3 regions of the Leisingera sp. CC-HEC096 genome follow, and region 2 is predicted to be linked to each of the others. Evidence: riboswitches for the same ligand, from Rfam matches in the RefSeq annotation. Region 2 holds a riboswitch; each other region holds the start of a gene.
The links. A riboswitch is a leader RNA that binds a small molecule or an ion and turns the genes downstream of it on or off. The one in region 2 is predicted to bind cobalamin.

Region 1 (6,581 bases), 730 kb from region 2:
GACCCGGACACCGCGCCGGTCTGCACCGAGGCCGAGCAGGACTACCTGGCGGCCTTCGCGTCGGAGTATTTCGAGAAGCCGGTGACGCGCGACGATATCGTCTGGACCTACTCCGGCGTGCGCCCGCTTTATGACGACGGCGCCAGTTCCGCCACCGCGGCCACCCGCGAATACGTGCTGACGCTGGACCAGGCGCAGGCGCCGCTGCTCAACGTCTTCGGCGGCAAGATCACCACCTACCGCAAACTGGCCGAGGCCGCGCTGGCGAAGATCGGCGAGGTGTTCCCGCAGCTGCCCGCCGGCTGGACCGCAGGCGTGGCCCTGCCCGGCGGCGACTTCCCGGTGGCGGATGTGGCCAAGCTGACATCCAAACTCGCCGCGGACTATCCGTTCCTGACACCCTACTGGGCGGGCCGGATGATCCGCGCCTATGGCACCGAGGCCTGGGAGGTGCTGGGCGACGCCAAAACTGCCGGTGATCTGGGCCAGGACTTTGGCGCCACCATCACCGCGCGGGAGCTCGACTGGGCGATTGCCCGCGAATGGGTGCGCGCGGGCGACGATTACCTGTGGCGGCGCTCCAAGCTCGGCCTGCGGCTGGATGAAACCCAGCGCGCGGCGGTGGATACCTATATCCAAGGCAAAGCTGCACAGCTCGCGGCATAGAACTGAGGGACGGGCCAACCCGAGGGGAGGCGCAGTCGCGCCGCCCCGTGGGGGCGGGTTGGCGCGGCCCGGCCTATCGGCCGGGCGGGACATTCAGAAAGCGTCTTAAAACTCGACGCCCTTCTGCGCCTTCACCCCGGCACGGAACGGGTGCTTGATCTGGCCCATCTCGGTCACCAGATCGGCAATCTCGATCAGCTCTTCCTTGGCGTTCCTGCCCGTCAGCACCACATGGGTCATCGGCGGCTTGTGCTCAACCAGAAACTCCAGCACTTCCTCCAGCTCCAGATACTCATAGCGCAGCGCGATGTTGATCTCATCCAGCAGCACCATGGTGTTGCGCTCATCCAGGATCATCTCCTTGGCCTTCTCCCAGCCCTTCTGCGCGGCGGCGATGTCGCGGGCCTTGTCCTGTGTCTCCCAGGTGAACCCCTCGCCCATAGCATAGAACTGGCAGAGATCGCTGAAGTTCTCCTCGATCAGCGTCCGCTCGCCGGTCTGCCAGGCGCCCTTGATGAACTGCACCACGGCGCAGGGCATCTTGTGGGCGATGCAGCGCATGATCATGCCGAACCCCGACGAGGATTTGCCCTTGCCCGGCCCGGTGTGAACGATGATCAGTCCCTTCTCGCCGTCCTTGGTCTTCATCATCCGGTCGCGCGCGGCCTTCTTCTTGGCCATTTTCGACGCATGACGGGCGGCTTCTTCCTCTGAGATGCCGGTTTCAGACTTTTCGCTCATGGGGGCTCTCCAGCTGTTTGACCCCATGTCTTGACAAAGAAGGGCGCGATAGCGCAAGGGGGTTTCGCTGGTTCCTGCGAAAGCAGGCGAAGAGGGAATGTGAAGGCCGCCAAATATCTTTGGATTGCCGAAGCACAGCCGCCCCCGCGACCGTGACCGGATGAGGCCGCCATGCCACTGGGAGAGACCCCGGGAAGGCAGGATGGCCGGCAAGGCAAAGCGCCTTGGCATCCGCAAGCCGGGAGACCTGCCAGCAAGAGAGAGAACAACGGGCGGGCGGGGTGTTCCGCGACCGGTTGAGGGGCTGGCACGCCGCCGCCCCCCTTTCGGCCATCCCCACGCCTGCCGCGACAGGAGACGCGCCGATGGCTGACGATATGGCGGGCAAGACCGCCAGCACCCCCGGACCGGTCACGCTGACCGTTTGCCTCACATGCCGCCGCGAGGGCGCCGACCCGGAGGCCGCCCGCCCTGGCGCCATCCTGCACGCCGCACTGGAAGAGGCCGGAATGCCCGAAGGCGTCCGCCTGCGCGGTGTCGAGTGCCTGTCCTCCTGCAAGCGCGGCTGCGCCGTAGCCTTGGTCGGCGGCACAGAGCGCTGGACCTATGTCTACGGCGACCTAGACCCGGACCAGCACGTTCCCGAAATCCTGGAAGGCGCCGCGGCTTATGCCGGTACCGCCGACGGCGTCGTGCCATGGCGCGAACGCCCGCAGACCTTCCGCAAGCAATCCGTTGCCCGCATCCCGCCGGCCAAGTTCTTCTCCGAGGAGTAATCATGAGCGACCTCAACAAGATCCCCGTCACCGTCATCACCGGCTTCCTGGGCGCGGGGAAAACCACCCTGATCCGCCACCTGATGCAGAACCCGCAGGGCAAGCGCCTGGCCGTGGTGGTGAACGAGTTCGGCACCGCCGGCGTGGACGGCGACATCCTGAAGTCCTGCGCCGATGAGAACTGCCCGGCGGAAAACATCATGGAGCTGGCCAACGGCTGCATCTGCTGCACCGTGGCCGATGACTTCATCCCCACCATCGAACAGCTGATGGACCTGCCGGAAAAGCCGGATCACATCGTGATCGAAACCTCCGGCCTGGCCCTGCCGAAACCGCTGCTGAAGGCCTTCGACTGGCCAGCCATCCGCTCCCGCATCACCGTTGACGGCGTGATTGCGCTGGCCGATGCCGAGGCCGTCGCCAAGGGCCAGTTCGCCCCCGACCTGGACGCGGTTCAGGCCCAGCGCGAGGCCGATGACAGCATCGACCACGAAACCCCGCTGTCCGAGGTGTTCGAGGACCAGATTTCCTGCGCCGACATCGTTCTCTTGTCCAAGGCTGACCTGGCCGGCGACGAGGGTGTCGAGAAGGCCCGCGCCGTGATCGAGGCCGAGGCGCCCCGCAAGCTGCCGATCCTGCCGATGAGCGAAGGCGTCATCGACCCGCGCATCATCCTGGGCCTGGGCGCCGCCGCCGAGGACGACCTGGAGGCCCGCCCCAGCCACCACGACGGCCACCACGACCACGAGCATGACGACTTTGAAAGCATCGTTGTCGAAATGGGCGAAGTCTCCGACCCGGAAGCGCTGCAGAATGCCATCGTGAAACTCGCCCGCGAGCGCAACATACTGCGCGTCAAAGGCTATGTCGCGGTGGAGGGGAAACCGATGCGGATGCTGGTTCAGGCCGTGGGCGAGCGCCTGCGTGCGCAGTACGACCAACCCTGGGGCGCGCAGCCGCGCAAGACCGCGCTGGTGGTCATTGCCGAGCATGACGACATCGACGAACAGGCCATCCGCGCCGAGCTGGGAGCGTAAGCAATGCCGGTCTGGCGCTTCATTTCAAATGACATTGCCCGGCCGCAGGCCGGGCTGCGCCCGACCCTCCCGTCAAACCAAAGGTTTGCCTCCGGCAAAATGGGAGGGCGCATTCGCACCCTCCCAGGCTCGGGCGCAGCCCTCAGAGCGCCCATTGCTTACCAGAATACAAAGGCCTGACCCATGCACGTCGTCTTCCGCGAAAGCCACGGCCTTGACGAGACCGATACCCCGCAGGACCTCGGGCAGACGCCTGCGGACCTTGTGGTGCTGTCCTTCTCCGACAGCGATCTCGGCGCCTTTGCGGCAGGCTGGCACCGGGCGGATGGCAAACTGCCCAGCTTGCGCCTCGCCAACCTTGTGGCGCTCAAGCACCCGCTGTCGGTCGACGTCTACGCGGAACAGACGCTGGAGGGCGCCAAAGGTGTCCTCGTCCGCCTGATCGGCGGCGAAAGCTACTGGTCCTATGGCCTCGCCACCCTGCAGGACCTCGCCCGCCGCAAGGGCATTGCGCTGGCAATCCTGCCCGCCGACGGCCGCGAGGATGCGCGGCTCGACGAGCTGTCCACCCTGCCCGTCTCCACCCTGCGCCGCCTGCAATCCCTGTGCGACGCCGGCGGTGCGGTCGCGGCTCAGGCCGCGCTGGCCCAGCTGTCGCTCGCAGCCGGCCTCTACGCCGGGCCGGTGATCGGCCTCAAAACCACCCCCGAGCATGGCTTCTATGACCCGGCCAAGGGCGTGCTGGCCGACCTGCCGCCGCAGGACAAACCGCTGGTGCTGGTGAGCTTCTACCGCTCCTACCTCACCGCCGCCGACACCGCCCCGGTGGATGCGGTGATCGAAGAGCTGCGCGCCCGCGGCTATGCCGCCTACGGTGCCTTTGCCGCCAGCCTCAAGGCCCCCACCGCCGCCGATTGGCTGCGCGAAAAGCTGCCCGGGCTGAACCCGGCTGCCGTCATCAACGCCACCGCCTTTTCCGCTCAAGGCACCGACGGCAGCGCCTCACCGCTCAGCACGACCGGCTGCCCGGTATTCCAGGTCGCCCTCTCCACCGCCCGCAAGAAAGACTGGGCCGAGGCCGACCGCGGCCTGTCGCCCGCCGACCTCGCCATGCATGTGGTGCTGCCGGAGGTGGACGGCCGCATTTTCGCAGGCGTCGTCAGCTTCAAATCGCCGGGCAAGAAAGACCCGGACCTGCAGTATTCCCGCTTTGCCCACCGCGCCGACGCAGACCGGATCAAGGCCGCCATCGACCGCGTGGAGGGCTGGCTGCGCCTCGCCAAGCTGCCGAACACTGACAAACGCCTCGCCCTGATTCTGTCCACCTATCCCGGGCGCGACCACAACCTCGCCCATGCCGTCGGCCTCGACGCGCTGGCCTCCTGCGACGAAATCCTGCGCGAACTCTCCGCCCAAGGCTACGCCGTCGAAACGCTCGAAAACACCGGCCTGCGGCTGATGGAAGAAACACTCAGCGTCCCGCTGGAGGACTACCGCCAAGCCCTCGCCACCCTGCCGCAAGACCTGCAAAACACCCTCACTGAGGCTTGGGGCAGCCCGGAAGAAGACGCAGACTGCCGCAATGGCGCCTTTCACTTCAAGGCCCTGCGGGCAGGTAACGCCCTGATCGCCCTGCAGCCCGAACGCGGCGAAGTCAAAACCCGCGTCGATGACTACCACGATCTCGACCGCACTCCGCGCCATGCCTATGTGGCCTTTTACCTGTGGCTGCGCGCCCAGACCGACGCCCTTGTCCACATCGGCGCCCATGGAACCCTGGAATGGCTGCCGGGTAAGGCGGTGGCGCTCTCCGGCGCCTGCTGGCCCGAGGTGCTGACCGGCCCGCTGCCCGTCGCCTACCCGTTCATCGTGAATGACCCAGGTGAGGCCGCCCAGGCCAAGCGCCGCATCGGCGCCGTCACCATCGGCCACCTGCCGCCCCCTTTGGCACAGACCACCCTGCCGGAGGGCATGGCGCGGCTCGAAAGCCTGCTGGATGAATATTCCACCGCAGATGGCCTCGACCCGGCCCGCCGCGACCGGCTGATCGGCGACATCCGGTCAGAGGCGCAGGGCACCGGCGTCGAAGCCGACCTCGGCCTCACGCCCGACACGTCCCCGGCTGAGGCGATCACCCGCATCGACGCCTTTGTCTGCGACATCAAGGAAAGCCAGTACGGCGAGGGGCTGCATATCTTCGGCACCGGCCAATGCGGGGCGGAGGAGCGCGCCGGCCTCATCGCCGCGCTGGACGGAAAAATCGTCACCCCCGGCCCCTCTGGCTCGCCGTTCCGGGGCCGCGCCGATGTGATCCCGACAGGGCGCAACCTCTTCACAACCGACCCGCGGGCGGTGCCGTCGCGGGCGGCGCATGCGCAAGGGGTCAAGCTGGCGGAAGAGCTGCTGCGCCGCCACCTTCAGGACCACGGCGACTGGCCCAAGGGGCTGGTGATCGACCTCTGGGGCTCCGCCACCATGCGCACCGCGGGCGAGGAATTCGCGATGGCGCTGCACCTCGCAGGCCTCGCGCCCAAGTGGGACGAAGGCTCCGAACGCGTCTCCGGGTTTGAGGTGCTGCCGCTCTCAATGCTGAACCGCCCCCGGATCGACGTGACCCTGCGCGTCTCCGGCCTGTTCCGCGATGTGTTCCCCGGCCTTGCCCAGATGTTCGAAACCGCCGCCGCCGCGCTGGCTGCGCGCGAGGAAACCCAGGCCGACAACCCCTATCTCACCGAGACCCCGCGCGTCTTCGGCCCCAAACCGGGCCAGTACGGCCTGTCGATGAACCCGCACCTGGACGACTACAGCGACGAGGCCCGCGCCGCGGCGGGCGAGGCCTGGCTCAACGCGTCCTCCCACGCCATCGACGCCAAGGGCACGATCACCGACGCCCGCGAGGCGCTGGAAACCCGGCTGCAGGGCGCCGACAGTTTTGTGCACCTGCAGGACCTGCCGGAAACCGACTTGCTGGTCGCCTCCGACTACGCCGCGCATGAGGCGGGCTTTGCCGCCGCCATGGCCCGCATCGGCCAGGCGGCACCGGCGCTCTACCACATGGACGCCACCCGCCCCGACAAGCCACAGGCGCGCAGCTTGGGCGAGGAAATCGCCCGCGTCACCCGCGCCCGTGCCGCCAACCCGGACTGGGCCACCTCGATGATGAACCACGGCTTCCGCGGCGCGGCGGAGATCGCTGCCACCCTCGACCACATGGCCGCCTTCGCGCATCTGGCGCAGGTGGTGCAGCCGCATCTGTTCGATCTCTATTTTGAGGCCACCTTGGGCCGCGATGACCTGGTCGAGTTCATGGAGCGCGAAAACCCCGAGGCGCTTGCCGCCATGCGCGACCGCTTCCGGGCGC
Region 2 (6,581 bases):
TGACATAAGCGGTGCCAAGGTGAGCGGCGCCAAGGTCAGCGGTGCAAAGGTGAGCGGAGCTAAAGTCAGCGGTGCGAAGGTCAGTGGTGCCAAGGTAAGCGGTGCCAAGGCCCGCGGTTCCGGCGACTGATTCCGTGTTCGGTAAATGTTTGCACGCTAAAGAGCGTAGGGTCTCCGCGCCGCGGGCGCGAACTTGACCGCCGGTCGGGTCAACGGGGTCAGAACCCTGCCTTCTTCAACCCTTCGACAAAGTGCTGGGTGTCTTCTTCCAGCCGGTCAGGCTGCACCTTGGCCCAGCGTTCCAGCGAAAAGTTGGGATGCGCTTCGCGGTGCCGGTCTGCCATGCTGCGGGCCTGTTCCATCTGGCCCAGCTGCGCATAGCTGGCGGCAAGCATACGCTGGCCCTCTGTCGGGTTGTTCATCTTCGTCAGCGTGCCGATCACCGCATCATATTCCTTGAGATTGTAATAGGCCCCGCCCAGGTGCCAAAGGTACTGGTCCGGAAAATAGGGGTTTAGCCGCATGGCCTGCTGCAGGTTTCCGATTGCGGCTTCGTTATCGCCGGAATGGGCCAGCGCATCAGCATAGTCCGACAGGAGGTCCGCATCGTTGGGGTTCAGCGCCAGAGCACGGCGGTAGGCGCCGAGCGCGGCATCGTGCTCCTTCCGGTATAAATGCACAAAACCAAGCTCGCCAAAGCCGCGGGCGTCGGTCGGATCCAGCTCCACGGCCCGTTGCGCATAAGACAACGCCGTATCCAGCGCGTGCTCGGCATCCTTGGCCCAGGAGTAGCGCCAGTCGATATTCATGGTCCGGGAGATCGCGGCAGAGGCCCGGGCATAGTCCTGGTCGCGGGCGAGGGCGCGCTCATAAAGGGTCTGCGCTTCGTGGTTGTCCTGCCTTGTGTAGCGGAAGATATACTGCTGCCCGCGCAGGACATACCCGTATGCGGCAAGGTCGGCGGGTGCCGTCTGCGCCATACGCTTGCGTTCCTGCGCCTCAATCAGAACGGCCGTAGAAGCCACGATAGCGTCAGTTACCTCGTCCTGGATGGCAAAGATGTCATCAATATTTCGGTCGTACCGCTCCCCCCAGATGGTGCGGCCGGTCTCCGCGTCGATCAGCTCAATGGCAATCCGGACCCGCGCGGCGGCTCTCCGGACGCTGCCGCGCGCGACGTAGCGCACCCCCAGTTCCCGCGCGGCATCCTGAGGCGGCATGGTGCTGGCTTTGAAAAAGAAGGCGGAGTTGCGGGCAATGACAAAAAGGTTTTTGAACTTTGACAGGTTGAGGATGATGTCCTCGGTCAGCCCGTCGGCAAACCAGCTGTCGGACGGCTCGCCGCCCAGGCTGGCAAATGGCAGCACGGCGACCGAAGGGATCCCAGGCGGCGGCCGGTGCGCGGGCCGTGTTTCCGGCCGCCGGGTTGCCGCCATCGTTGCGCCTGCGACTTCGCTGCGGACACAATAGGCCGCGACAGGCTCGGTGATGTTCTTGAGCTGCTGCGGGCCGAGGAACTCGAAGCCAAAGCGCAGCCGGTTGCGGATCTGCTCGTAGACGGACGCACTGACAAAAACCCGGCCCGGTTCGGCGATCTCCTGCAGCCGGGCGGCAATGTTGACGTTGTCGCCATGGATACCTCGGTCATCGACCAGAATTTCGCCCATATGCACACCGGCGCGAAACCGGAGGTGCTGATCGTCCGGCCGTGCACGGTTGTTTTTCTCGGCAATACGGTGCAGCTCGACGCCAAACTCCACAGCATGCGTGGCTGTCTCAAACAGCGCCAGAACCCCATCGCCGCGGACCGCCACCACTTGCCCCTCATGTGCCTGGCAAGCCGCTTCCAGCTGTTCCAAGAGGGATTTCAGGGCACTGTAGGTATCGATTTCGTCATTGCCCATAAGCCGGGCATAGCCGACGACATCGGCAAACAGCACCGCACCAAGCTGGCGGCGGACTCTTGTTGTCTTTTTTTGGCCGCTCACAAGCTGTCCTCCTCCTGTGAGTGCGGGCTGGGGCCGCTGGTATTCGCGCTCATCCTTCTAGCGGGTTGTCCGGGCCGGGCGGCCAGGCCCAGCCAGCGGCTTCTGCGCCGCGGAAACTTACGCGCGGGCCCGCGCCAAGCTCCTGCGCCAGCGCTTTGCGGCTGGCGTCCCATTCCTCGCGCAAGAGGCCGACAGTGACCATGTCAAAGAAACGGCCTTCTGCAAACCATGCGGCCCGCATTCTGCCTTCGGTCGCAAAGCCGGCACGCGCGGTCAGGTGCTTGCTGCGGGTATTGTCGGCACGGTAGTATGATGTAACGCGATTTAGCCCGATCTGCCGGAAGGCAAAGTCCAGAAGCAGCGCCAGGGCCCGTATCCCAACACCCTGCCTGCGCCTGGATTCTTCGATGAACATGGCAATGACGGCATCACGGTTCACCGCTGAGATGCTATCCAGCCCGGTGATACCGCACAGCTCACTGGACTCCGTGGTAAGTGCGAACCAGCACTTATCGGCGTTTGCCTTTGTATCGGACAATAGCTCCCATGACTGCTCCAGCCCCTGTGCGCTGAGCGGCACGCGGTTCGAGCGATCAAAACAAGCCATGTCAGCAATGTTCTGAAGCCAGCCTGCGGCTGTGGCGAGATCCGCTGTTTCAAGCGGCCTGAGCTGAAAACCTGCTGAGTTCCGGTCCGGCATCCGCCGCCCCCTTTCGGTTTGCGGTACGCGCCTTCCCCGGCGCCAAGCCTGGCGGGGAAGACATGGCTTCAGACTTATACCACAATTCCGGCCGGTCTTGGGGCGAAGAGCGGCCGGATGTCAAAGCGGCCGAACGGGGGCACGCCCTTGTGGTTCAGCCGTCCGCCGAGGTTTGTACGGAAGCTGCTGGTGAAGAAAAACAGAAACAGCCGTCTTTTAGGGTTGCGACTCTGCGATGCTATGAGTAAACCCCGCCGCAGTGGACCGATAGCTCAGCTGGATAGAGTACTTGACTACGAATCAAGGGGTCGGGGGTTCGAATCCTCCTCGGTCCGCCACTTCCTCCCTTGTCGCGCGACATAAATTTTTACCATTTGCGACAGAACCTTTCCTTTTTCGTGTCTCCAACATTCCCGTTCGCGTCTCCTGTTCCGCCAGTGGCCAAGCGTTCCCTGATTTTACCTTCGGAAGACCTCGTGTCGCAAAGAGGGCAAAACAGGGTGGGAGCGCAGTTGTTGCCGCTTGAAGCGCACTGGTATCACTCTGGGGAACGTGGCCGCGAGGGTTTTAAGGCCGGGTTGCGAGGCGAGGTTCTGAACGGGAAGCCTTCTGCAGGTCAGAAGAGCCCCAAATCCTGATCGAACAAGGGGCAAGGAAAACCCAATACCGGCAGAACGTACGGTGCTTTGAACTATCTCTGCCGGGCTCGGGCAATCGTCATTCCGGTAGCGGTCTTAACCCGTGAAATCGGGTCACACGAAAGGAATACCGTTGGAAACCGGCCACCGTTTGCGCGCATCACTCAGGCTTGCCAGCTGGCCGTTGAAGTCCGGAAACAGTCATCTGCAGTGCCAATCCCGAGACTGAGCAGAAGGCAAGAAGCTTGACTCGGAAATTCGGTTTTGCCATTCAACCAGTGTGACCGGTTCCGCAAGTGTTTCAATGCGCAGCGGAAGAAATAGGGAACACGGTGCGGCGTACCCAAAAGGGACCAAATCCGTGACTGCCCCCGCAACTGTGAGCGGTGAGTGACGCTGAAGACGCCACTGGGATCATCCCCGGGAAGGCCAGCCGAACCAGGACCCGCGAGTCAGGAGACCTGCCGGACACAAGGACCGAGGCCCCGCTTGCGGAGTTTCTGCCCTTTTCCACCGGACGCCGGGGTGAGCGTCTGGCGCGACGGCCGTTCCGGCGACTCCGTGCCAATACTCCCCGTTGTTCATTCCTGATTGCAGGTGCGCCTGCGTCGTCGAATGAGGACGAAATGAAACTGAACTATCTGGCCGCAGCACTGGCCGTTTCCCTGCCTGCCGCCGCGTCGGCGCATTTCCAGCTGAATTACACCGAAAGAGCGCTGATCGAGAAGCCCGGTGACGTGCCGATGGGCTTGGTTTTCTGGCATCCCATGTCAAACGGATACGCAATGGACATGGGCGCGCCGGAAGAATTCTTCATGATCCACAAAGGCGAAAAGACCGACCTTTCGGATCGCCTTGAACCCGCCACTTTCAAGGGCGCTGAGAACGAAGCTTCGGCCTACAAGGCGTCCGTTCCGGTGAAACGCTCCGGCGACTATGTCGTGGTGACCGTGCCTTCGCCCTACTACGAGGAAAGCGAAGATATCTATATTCAACAGATCTCAAAAGTCGTGCTGAACCGAAACACTTTGCCGACCGACTGGGATAAGCCGGTTGGTCTGGCCACCGAGATTCTGCCGTTGAACAAGCCTTACAACGTGATCGTCGGATCCACCTTTTCCGGTCAGGTTCTGGCAGACGGCGCGCCAGTCCCCGGTGCTGAAATCGAGATCGAGTTCATGGCGGCCGAGCCTGACCTCAAAGCGTTTTCGGCCACCGATCCCACCGTGGGTGAGATGCCGGGCGGAGCGATCGTTGCTATCGCGGACCAGAACGGCGTGTTTTCCTTCGGCATCCCGAAAGCAGGCTACTGGGGTTTTGCCGCTCTGGGGTCCGGCCCGGTAACCGAGCACGACGGCAAGGAACTCAGCCAGGATGCTGTGCTGTGGATCCACGCTGAAGAGCTGAAGTGAAAGCAGACCGATGCATATCGTAGACGGCGCTCTGTCAAACCCGGTTGTGATTGGCGGCGCTGTTGCTGCAGCCGGCGGTATCGCCATGGGTCTGCGCAGCCTGCCGCTGGAGCGCATTCCGGCGGCAGGGGTTCTTTCGGCCAGTTTCTTTGTGGCTTCACTGATCCATGTCCCGATCGGGCCCAGTTCGGTTCACCTGATCCTGAACGGGCTGGCCGGGCTGGTACTGGGATGGGCCGCGTTTCCGGCACTGTTTGTCGGGTTGTTGTTGCAGGCGGTGTTCTTTGGCTTTGGCGGGCTGACCGTGCTGGGCGTGAATGCCGTGAATATCGCCTTGCCCGCTGTTTTGGTGGGGCTGGCTTTCCGCCCGCTGGTGGCTCGCGGCTCGCCGCTGCACGGCGCGATCTGGGGCGGTATCGGAGGCGGAGCTGCGATAGCGGCAACGACATTGGCCGTAGCCTTCTCGCTAATGCTATCCGGCGATGAGTTCATTCTAGCCGCCAAGCTTGTCTTCTTCTCGCATATACCTGTGATGGTTATCGAAGCTCTGCTGTCAGGCGCCGCAATCTTCCTGGCCCGGCGGGTGAAACCTGAGCTGTTCTTTGACACGAAAGGCAGCCTGACGTGATCCGGTCCTGTGTTCTGATTCTTGCTCTTCTCGCACCGCTGCCGGCATTGGCCCACAATGTGATCTCTGCGGTATTCCCCTCCGGCTCGGATATCGAGGGCGAGGTTGGCTTTTCCAATGGCGCAATGGCTCCGGACTTGCTGATCGAAGTCTTTGACGAAGCTGGGAGCAAGCTGGGTGAAACCAATACGGACTCCGACGGCTTTTTCCTGTTCACACCGTCGGAGCCGGTAACGCATGTGTTTCGCGGCGACCTTGGCGCTGGCCACGTTGCGGAAGTGATCATGGATGCGGCAGAGGTCGCGCAGATCCTGGGTCAAAACCCGCGCAGGCTAATGCCTGCGGCCGGCGGCACAACTGAAGCCCCCTCATCCGCCGCGGCTGCCGGCCTGTCCGGTGAGGCCCGCGCTGAGCTGGCTGCCATGATTCGCAACGAACTGCGCCCGCTCCGGCAGGAACTGACCGCGTTCAAGAACAAGTCGGACTTTCAGTCTATCCTTGGCGGCATCGGCTATATCTTTGGCTTGTTCGGGCTGGGCTTCTACATCGCCGCGCAGCGTAAGATTGGCGGCAGCTCATGACCTATGTTCTGACCGGCGCTGAAAAACCGCTCAGCGGCATCGGCGTTTTCCGCGCCAAGGTCACCACGCTTGATCCTCGGATGCGCATCGTGATGAGCGCAGTCTATGCCGTCGTCGTTGTCTCGCTCAGCAATCTTTGGGTGCTTTCGGCTGCGCTTGGCCTGTCCATGTGGCTGCTGGCGTTTTCCGGCTTGCCACCCCGGAAAACGCTGAAACGGATGGCGATGATGGACAGTTTTATCGTCTTCATGCTGGTACTGCTGCCCTTTACTGTCCCCGGAACCCCGGTTTTTTCGGTTTGGGGGCTGGAGGCCAGCTGGGAAGGGCTGTGGCGTGCGGTGGAAATAGCCCTCACCGCAAATGCAGTCATTCTTGCGGTCATGACGCTGGTTGGGTCCATGGAACCTGTGACGATGGGACACGCGCTGTTTGCGCTCAAAACCCCTGAACGGCTGGTGCATCTGATGATGTTCACAATCCGCTACATCGACGTCCTGCGCGAGGAATACCAGCGCCTGCGCACCTCGATGAAGCTCCGCGGATTCCGTCCCGGGACCAATTGGCACACCTACCGCAGCTATGGCTATCTGGTCGGCATGATGCTGGTGCGTGCTATCGAACGGTCGGAACGCAT
Region 3 (6,581 bases), 2.4 Mb from region 2:
TGGCAGCGTTCAGGGTGCTGACCTCGCCGACCTTCACGCCGCCGAGTTTGACCGCGGCGCCGCTGGCGAGGCCGGCAACCGACTCGTCAAAGGCGACCGCTACCGCCACACCACCCGACCGCGACCGGGCAAACGCGGTGCGGCGGGCCGAGGCCTCGTCTTCGTGAATGTCGAAAACCGTGCCTTTGCCCACTGGTTTGCCGCCGTCGAACACGGTGTCGAACTCGATACCGCCGGCCACCAGCGAGGCGATGCTGTCGACATCAAGCGACAGCCCGCTGGCCCCGAAGGAGACAGAAAAGCCGGAGGTGTCCCAGAACCGTGTGGCGGAGTTGATGCGCCGGTCATGCGGGGCGTCGATGAAGGCGTCGACAACGATGCTGTCGCCGCTGACGGTCAGGCGGGGCTGCTCCAGCCGTCCGACCTCGACGCCGCGGAACAGCACCGGCGCGCCTTCGGAGATCATGCTGCCGTCGGTCGTGCGCAGGGTGATCCTTCGCCCGTCCCGTCCTGGCTGCACCAGCGGCGGCCCGTCTTCGCCCTCAAAACTGGTGGCGGCCACGCCCGGCTCCTGGTCCCAGGTGCCTTCGATGTAGACACCGGACAGCACAGTGCTGAGCCCGGAAATGCCGCGGGTGCTGACCTCCGGACGGACCACCCAGAAGGCGGCATCCTGATCCAGGTAAGGGGCAATCTCCTTGTCGATGCGGGCCCAGACAGAGACCTTGCTCAGATCGCCGGCAAAGCCCACGTCCTCCACCCGGCCGATCACCACGTCACGGTAGCGCACCGTGGTTTCGTTGGCGACGACCCCGGAGGCGTTGTCAAAGGCGATCCGGATCAGCACGCCACGGTCGGAATAGGCCTTCCAGGCGACACCCAGCGACACCGCCAGCGCCGCCAGCGGCACCAGCCAGACCAGCGACAGGTTGCGCCACGGCGACGGGCGCTGTGCGGAGACTTTCATTTCGGCGGGTTCAGGCGTGCTCATTCATATTCTCGCTTTTCCGCGTTCCAGATCAGCCGCGGATCAAAACTCTGGGCCGCCAGCATGGTGAAGGCAACCGACAATGCAAAACTGACCGCTGCAATCCCCGGGGTGACGGCAGCGGCGAAATCCAGCTGAACCAGGGCGGTCAGGATCGCCACGACAAAAACATCAATCATCGACCAGCGGCCGATAAATTCGACAACCTCATAAAGCACCAGCCGGCCGTGGCTGCCAAGGGTTGCGGGCCTGCGGACCGAGACCGCCAGGTAGCCGATGGCCAGAAACTTGGCGACCGGGATCACTATGCTGGCAAAGAACACGATGAAGGCGACCCCGTAGGAGCCATGGCTGAACAACTCCGCGATGCCGCCGATCAGAGTATTCTCCGAAGCGCGGCCAAAGGTGGTGGTGCGCAGCATCGGGTAGACATTGGCGGGGACATAGGCAATCAGCCCCGCCGCCAGCCAGGCCCAGACCCGCTGCAGGCTGGCTGCGGAGGGCGGTGTCAGCTCGCTGCGGCAGCTGTAGCAGATCTGCGCGCCGCCCGGATTGACGGCCCCGCAGGTGCGGCAGCCGGTCAGCCCGGCCTCGGCTGCGGTCAGGAACCGCGGCGGGTCTTCAGGGTTTTCCATACGGTCAGTCTGCAAATTGTACTGTCAGTCAGGATGGTCACCACCAGAAGCGCTGCAAAGGCCCAGAAGGCGGGGCCCAGCCCGACCCGGGCGAGTCCGGACACTTTGACCAGGGCGACCGCTACGCCGATAATGAAGATCTCGGCCATTGCCCAGGGCTTCAGCCATTCCGCCCAGCGGTAGACCGCGGCGGCATGCGGGGCAGGGTGCCAGCCCAGCGCCATCGGCGCCAGGGTGTAGACCAGGGCGCCATAGCGGGCGGCAGGCAGCAGCACGATCAGCAGGCCGGTGGCCAGCGACAAGGGCGCCATCGGCCCGCGGGAAAAGGCCAGCACCGCATCCAGCACCGACGCCCGGTGCGACAGCCCCTGAGCCTGCAACTCCAGAAACGGGAAACCGGCCGCGGCGGCCAGCAGGATCAGCGCGGTCAGCGACAGCATCGCGATACGGGTCATCGCCCCGGACTTGGGTGCCGCCAGCACGGTGCCGCAACGGGCGCATCTGGCGACCGCATGCTTGGCCACCTCCTGATCGCGGTGCAGCACGTCGCAGGCAGGGCAGGCAATCAGCTGTTCTGGGTCCATCTCATCATTGTCCGGTCGCGCAGCCAGGCTCAGCACGAAGTTCCGCCTGCCGCGGCCTGAGCTGCAAGCGTCTCGTTGCTGACCCGCCTGTAATTGGCGAAGGCGTTGGCGCTCATAACCACAAAGAAACTGTCCATATCAATCAGAACATAGCCTTTTTCCAGCAGCGCGCGCGAGAGTGCGGTGACATCGTCTTCATACAGCCGGCGCCGTCCGCAGATCTCCTGCAACAGTTTGCGCGGGATCCTGTAGCGCCCGGAGGTCTTGCCGCCGAATTCCTGGGAATAAAACCCTGCCAGGGCATTTGCGGCAGTGTCAAAGACGGGCATTCAATTTTTCCGGAAGATTTTTGCCTATAGACAAGAAAATATCACGTATGTACTGGGGCGGCAACCGCAGGTCTCCGGCAGCGAGGAGCAGCAGCCTGCGCACGTGGCATTCGGCCGAGGGGACAGGATTGCAGGCGGCTTACCTGCGTCCACTCTCGCCACGGGCAGTTGCGCAAGAGACAGGAAAGGATTTCAGATGGGACTTGCCAGGCAGGCGGGCAGTGTCAAACCTTTCACCCGCAAAGGTCTCAGGACCGGGGCCAATCAAATCAAGGGGGCAGTATGAAGGCAAGGCAGCATTTCACCATCGGCCACGCCAAGGTGGCGCCGGGCTCACGGCTGACGGTTGACCTGCCGGTCAGCGTTCTGTCCGACCACACGCCGGTCACGATGTCGGCGCATGTTGTGCATGGCCGCCAGGACGGGCCAACGGTGTTTGTCAGCGGCGGCGTGCACGGGGACGAGGTGATCGGCGTGGAGATCATCCGGCGGCTGCTGCGGGCGCCGAACCTGACGACGCTCAAGGGCACGCTGATTGCGGTGCCGATCGTCAACGCCTTCGGCTTCATAAACCACTCCCGCTATCTGCCCGACAGGCGCGACCTCAACCGGGTGTTTCCCGGCAGCGAGCATGGCTCGCTGGCTTCGCGTCTGGCGCATCTTTTCATGACAGAAGTGGTGGCCCGTTCGGACCTCGGTATCGACCTGCATTCGGCAGCAATCCACCGGACCAACTATCCGCAAATCCGCATCTCGCCCGATAACTCCAGCACCCGCGAGCTTGCCGGCGTCTTTGGCGCCCCGATCGTGATGCAGTCGCCGCTGCGCGACGGCTCGCTGCGCGGCGCGGCCAAGGAGACGGGCAAGGATGTGCTGCTCTATGAGGCGGGCGAGGGCCTGCGCTTTGACGAGCTGTCGATCCGTGCCGGGCTGGCGGGTATCCTGCGGGTGCTGCGGCACATGGGTATGGTCCCGGCCAAGGGCATTTCCAAGCCCAAGTCGCAGCCGCAGTTCTGCGTCTCCAGCAAATGGCTGCGGGCGCCGATGGGCGGGCTTCTGCGGGTGTACAAGGACGATGGCGAACTGGTCCGGGAAGGGGAGCTGATGGGCTCGGTGTCCGACCCGTTCGGTGAGCACGACGAGGACATCCTGGCACCTTTCGACGGGCTGATCGTCGGGCGTGCGGTAATGCCCATCGTGAACGAGGGCGATGCCGTGTTCCACCTCGGCAGGGTCCGCTCCGTCGAAAAGGCGGAGGATTCGGTGGAGGACCTGAGCGCCCAGCTGGAGGACGACCCGATGTTCGACGAGGATGAAATTCTTTGAACGGCAACATGGGGTCCAGCACTTGCCAATGGGTCCGGCTGCTCAACACGCGGTTGCCGCAGCTTCCGGCGGGCGCGCCTTTTGCAGGGGATTTCCGCAGCGGCAGCAACTTTTTCTTGCCGCAACCAAAGTGATGCGCTACGCGCGCTTTACCGGTCCCGCAAGGGCTAAGAGGGAATCCGCGGTGCCTGCCGGGCACCAACCGGAACTGCCCCCGCAACTGTAGGCGGCGAGTGCTGAGCCATCGCGTCACTGGATCCCAGCGGTCCGGGAAGACGGCCCAGACGATGACCCGCCAGTCAGGAGACCTGCCGGTATGAAACCGAAGCACACCGGACGGGGTTGTCCGGGGAGGTTGCCGGCAGACCGCGCTGCTGCTTTCAGGCGGCGCAGAGGAAGAGCTCAGGCTCTCCGCCCTGCCGGTCAATGCCCTTTCACCCGTTCTCCGGTCATTGACACATGGAGATCGAAAATCATGTTTCTGCGTTCCGGCCTGATCGGCCTTTCCTTCACCGTCGCGGCCCAGGCCGCGGCCGCCAGCGAGAGCTTTCCGCTGACCATCGAGAACTGCGGCCAGACCGTCACCTTCGAAGCACCCGCGGCGTCTTCCGTCACGGTTGGCCAGGCGGCCACGGAAGTGCTCTATGCGCTTGGGCTGGGGGATAAGGTGCTGGGCACTTCGGTCTGGTTCAACGATGTTCTGCCTGAATACGCGGACGTGAACGCCAAGGTCGAACGGCTGGCCGACAACGACCCAAGCTTTGAAAGTGTGGTGGCTAAACGCCCGGGCCTGGTTGCAGCGCAGTACGAGTGGCACATCGGCCCCGAGGGCGTGGTCGCCAAGCGCGAGCAGTTCCATGACCTGGGCATCCCGACCTATGTGATGCCCGCCGATTGCGCCGGCAAGGACAACACCACCGGCGGCGACGGCACCCGCACACAGATGTTCACCACCGAAAGCCTGTACCAAGGTATCGAGGAACTGGCGGCGATCTTCGGCGAGGCCGAAAAGGGCGCTGAGCTGGTCGCGGACTACAAGACGCGCGAGGCTGCGGCCGTTGCCAAGGCTCAAGAGGTTGCGCTGGAGGACGCCTCCGCCGTGTTCTGGTTCTCCTCGCCTGAGCTGGAGAGCGATCCGTTTGTGGCCGGCCAGAAAGGCGCGCCGGGCTACATGATGCAGCAGTTGGGCCTGCGCAATGTCATCGAGACGGACGAGGAATGGCCGACCGTCGGCTGGGAAACCATCGCCAAGGCCAACCCGACGGTGATCGTGATCGCCCGCATGGACCGCCGCCGCTTTGCTGCCGACGATTATGAGAAAAAACTGGAATTCCTGCGCACCGACCCGGTTGCCAGCCAGATGGACGCGGTCAAGAACAACCGCATCGTGGTGATGGACGCCCAGGCGATGGATGCCACCATCCGCGCCATCCCGGCGCTGGAAGACCTGGCCGCTGAGCTCAGCGCGATCGGCAACGGCGGATGAGCGCAGCCGCCGCACTTGCATGGCAGGGCGTCCGGGGCGCTTGCCTGGCTCTGCCGGTGCTGGCTGCGGCGGTTCTGGCAGGCGCAATGATCGGGGAAACCCAGCTTGCGCCTGACCTTGTCCTGTCCGTTCTGGTCAACAAGCTGGCCGGGGCAGGCTTGCCGGTCGACCCGGTGGACCAGGGCATTATCTGGAGCTACCGGCTGCCGCGGGCGCTGGTGGCCGGGGCGTGCGGCGCGGCGCTGGCGGTGACCGGTGTGGTGCTGCAGGCGCTGCTGCGCAATGCGCTGGCCGACCCTTACATCCTTGGCATTTCGGCCGGCGCCTCGACCGGGGCAGTTGCCGTGACCATTGCAGGCCTCGGCGGCGGCGCGCTGTCGCTGTCCTTTGGCGCCTTCAACGGGGCGCTGCTGGCGTTTGGCTTTGTCGCCGTTCTGGCACGGGCCGCCGGGGCGGGCAGCAGCCGGGCGGCAGCGGCGCAGATCGTGCTGGCGGGGATTGCCGGCTCGCAGCTGTTCAACGCGCTGACCGCCTTCATCATCGCCAAATCGGCCAATGCGGACCAGGCCCGCGGCATCATGTTCTGGCTGATGGGCAACCTCAGCGGCGTGCGCTGGCCGGACGTGTGGCTGGCGGTGCCGCTGGCGCTGGCGGGCTGGATGGTCTGCCGGTTCCACGCCCGCGCGCTGGATGCGTTCACCTTTGGCACCGATTCCGCCGCGGCGCTGGGCATCCCGGTGCGGCGGGTGCAGGTGGTGCTGATCTTTGCCACTGCGCTGATGACCGCGGTGATGGTGTCGATCGTCGGCTCCATCGGCTTTGTAGGACTGGTGATCCCCCATGCGGCGCGGTTCCTGGTTGGCCCCGGCCACCGCCGTCTGATGCCTGCCGCTGCGCTGACCGGGGCGGTGTTTCTGATTGGTGCCGACATCGTGTCGCGCGTCATCATTCCCGGCCAGGTGCTGCCCATCGGGGTTGTCACCGCGCTGATCGGGGCACCGGCTTTTGCAATCATCCTGGTGCGCGGGCAGAGGACGGCGCGATGAGGATCGAAGCCCGCAGCCTGTCCTTCTCCGTGCGCGGCAAGGCGCTGCTGTCGGACGTGTCTCTGGCGGTGCAGCCGGGTGAGACACTGGCGCTGGTCGGTCCGAACGGCTCCGGCAAATCGACTCTGATGCGGCTGCTGGCGGGACTGGCCCGGCCCTCGCAAGGCGAAGTGCTGCTGGCGGAGCA

Region 1: another riboswitch for cobalamin. It lies ahead of AC5STI_RS08680 (DUF1636 family protein); the one in region 2 lies ahead of AC5STI_RS12060 (DUF4198 domain-containing protein).
Region 3: another riboswitch for cobalamin. It lies ahead of AC5STI_RS00255 (ABC transporter substrate-binding protein); the one in region 2 lies ahead of AC5STI_RS12060 (DUF4198 domain-containing protein).

Annotation. Positions count from the first base shown of each region.
Region 1 is NZ_JCAIJS010000001.1:1,766,327-1,772,907, forward strand. Features, by position in the region: gene glpD (glycerol-3-phosphate dehydrogenase) at 1-666, shown strand, start outside; gene cobO (cob(I)yrinic acid a,c-diamide adenosyltransferase) at 772-1,407, opposite strand; cobalamin riboswitch at 1,459-1,676, shown strand; gene AC5STI_RS08680 (DUF1636 family protein) at 1,773-2,183, shown strand; gene cobW (cobalamin biosynthesis protein CobW) at 2,186-3,220, shown strand; gene cobN (cobaltochelatase subunit CobN) at 3,404-6,581, shown strand, end outside.
Region 2 is NZ_JCAIJS010000001.1:2,496,479-2,503,059, reverse strand. Features, by position in the region: gene AC5STI_RS12080 (hypothetical protein) at 1-130, shown strand, start outside; gene AC5STI_RS12075 (adenylate/guanylate cyclase domain-containing protein) at 219-1,988, opposite strand; gene AC5STI_RS12070 (GNAT family N-acetyltransferase) at 2,038-2,688, opposite strand; tRNA gene AC5STI_RS12065 (tRNA-Arg) at 2,950-3,026, shown strand; cobalamin riboswitch at 3,595-3,809, shown strand; gene AC5STI_RS12060 (DUF4198 domain-containing protein) at 3,953-4,738, shown strand; gene cbiM (cobalt transporter CbiM) at 4,749-5,366, shown strand; gene AC5STI_RS12050 (NikL family nickel/cobalt ECF transporter subunit) at 5,363-5,947, shown strand; gene cbiQ (cobalt ECF transporter T component CbiQ) at 5,944-6,581, shown strand, end outside.
Region 3 is NZ_JCAIJS010000001.1:53,457-60,037, forward strand. Features, by position in the region: gene AC5STI_RS00230 (MlaD family protein) at 1-991, opposite strand, end outside; gene AC5STI_RS00235 (paraquat-inducible protein A) at 988-1,623, opposite strand; gene AC5STI_RS00240 (paraquat-inducible protein A) at 1,590-2,207, opposite strand; gene AC5STI_RS00245 (hypothetical protein) at 2,237-2,536, opposite strand; gene AC5STI_RS00250 (succinylglutamate desuccinylase/aspartoacylase family protein) at 2,819-3,862, shown strand; cobalamin riboswitch at 3,999-4,192, shown strand; gene AC5STI_RS00255 (ABC transporter substrate-binding protein) at 4,338-5,348, shown strand; gene AC5STI_RS00260 (FecCD family ABC transporter permease) at 5,345-6,394, shown strand; partial or broken gene AC5STI_RS00265 (ABC transporter ATP-binding protein) at 6,391-6,581, shown strand, end outside.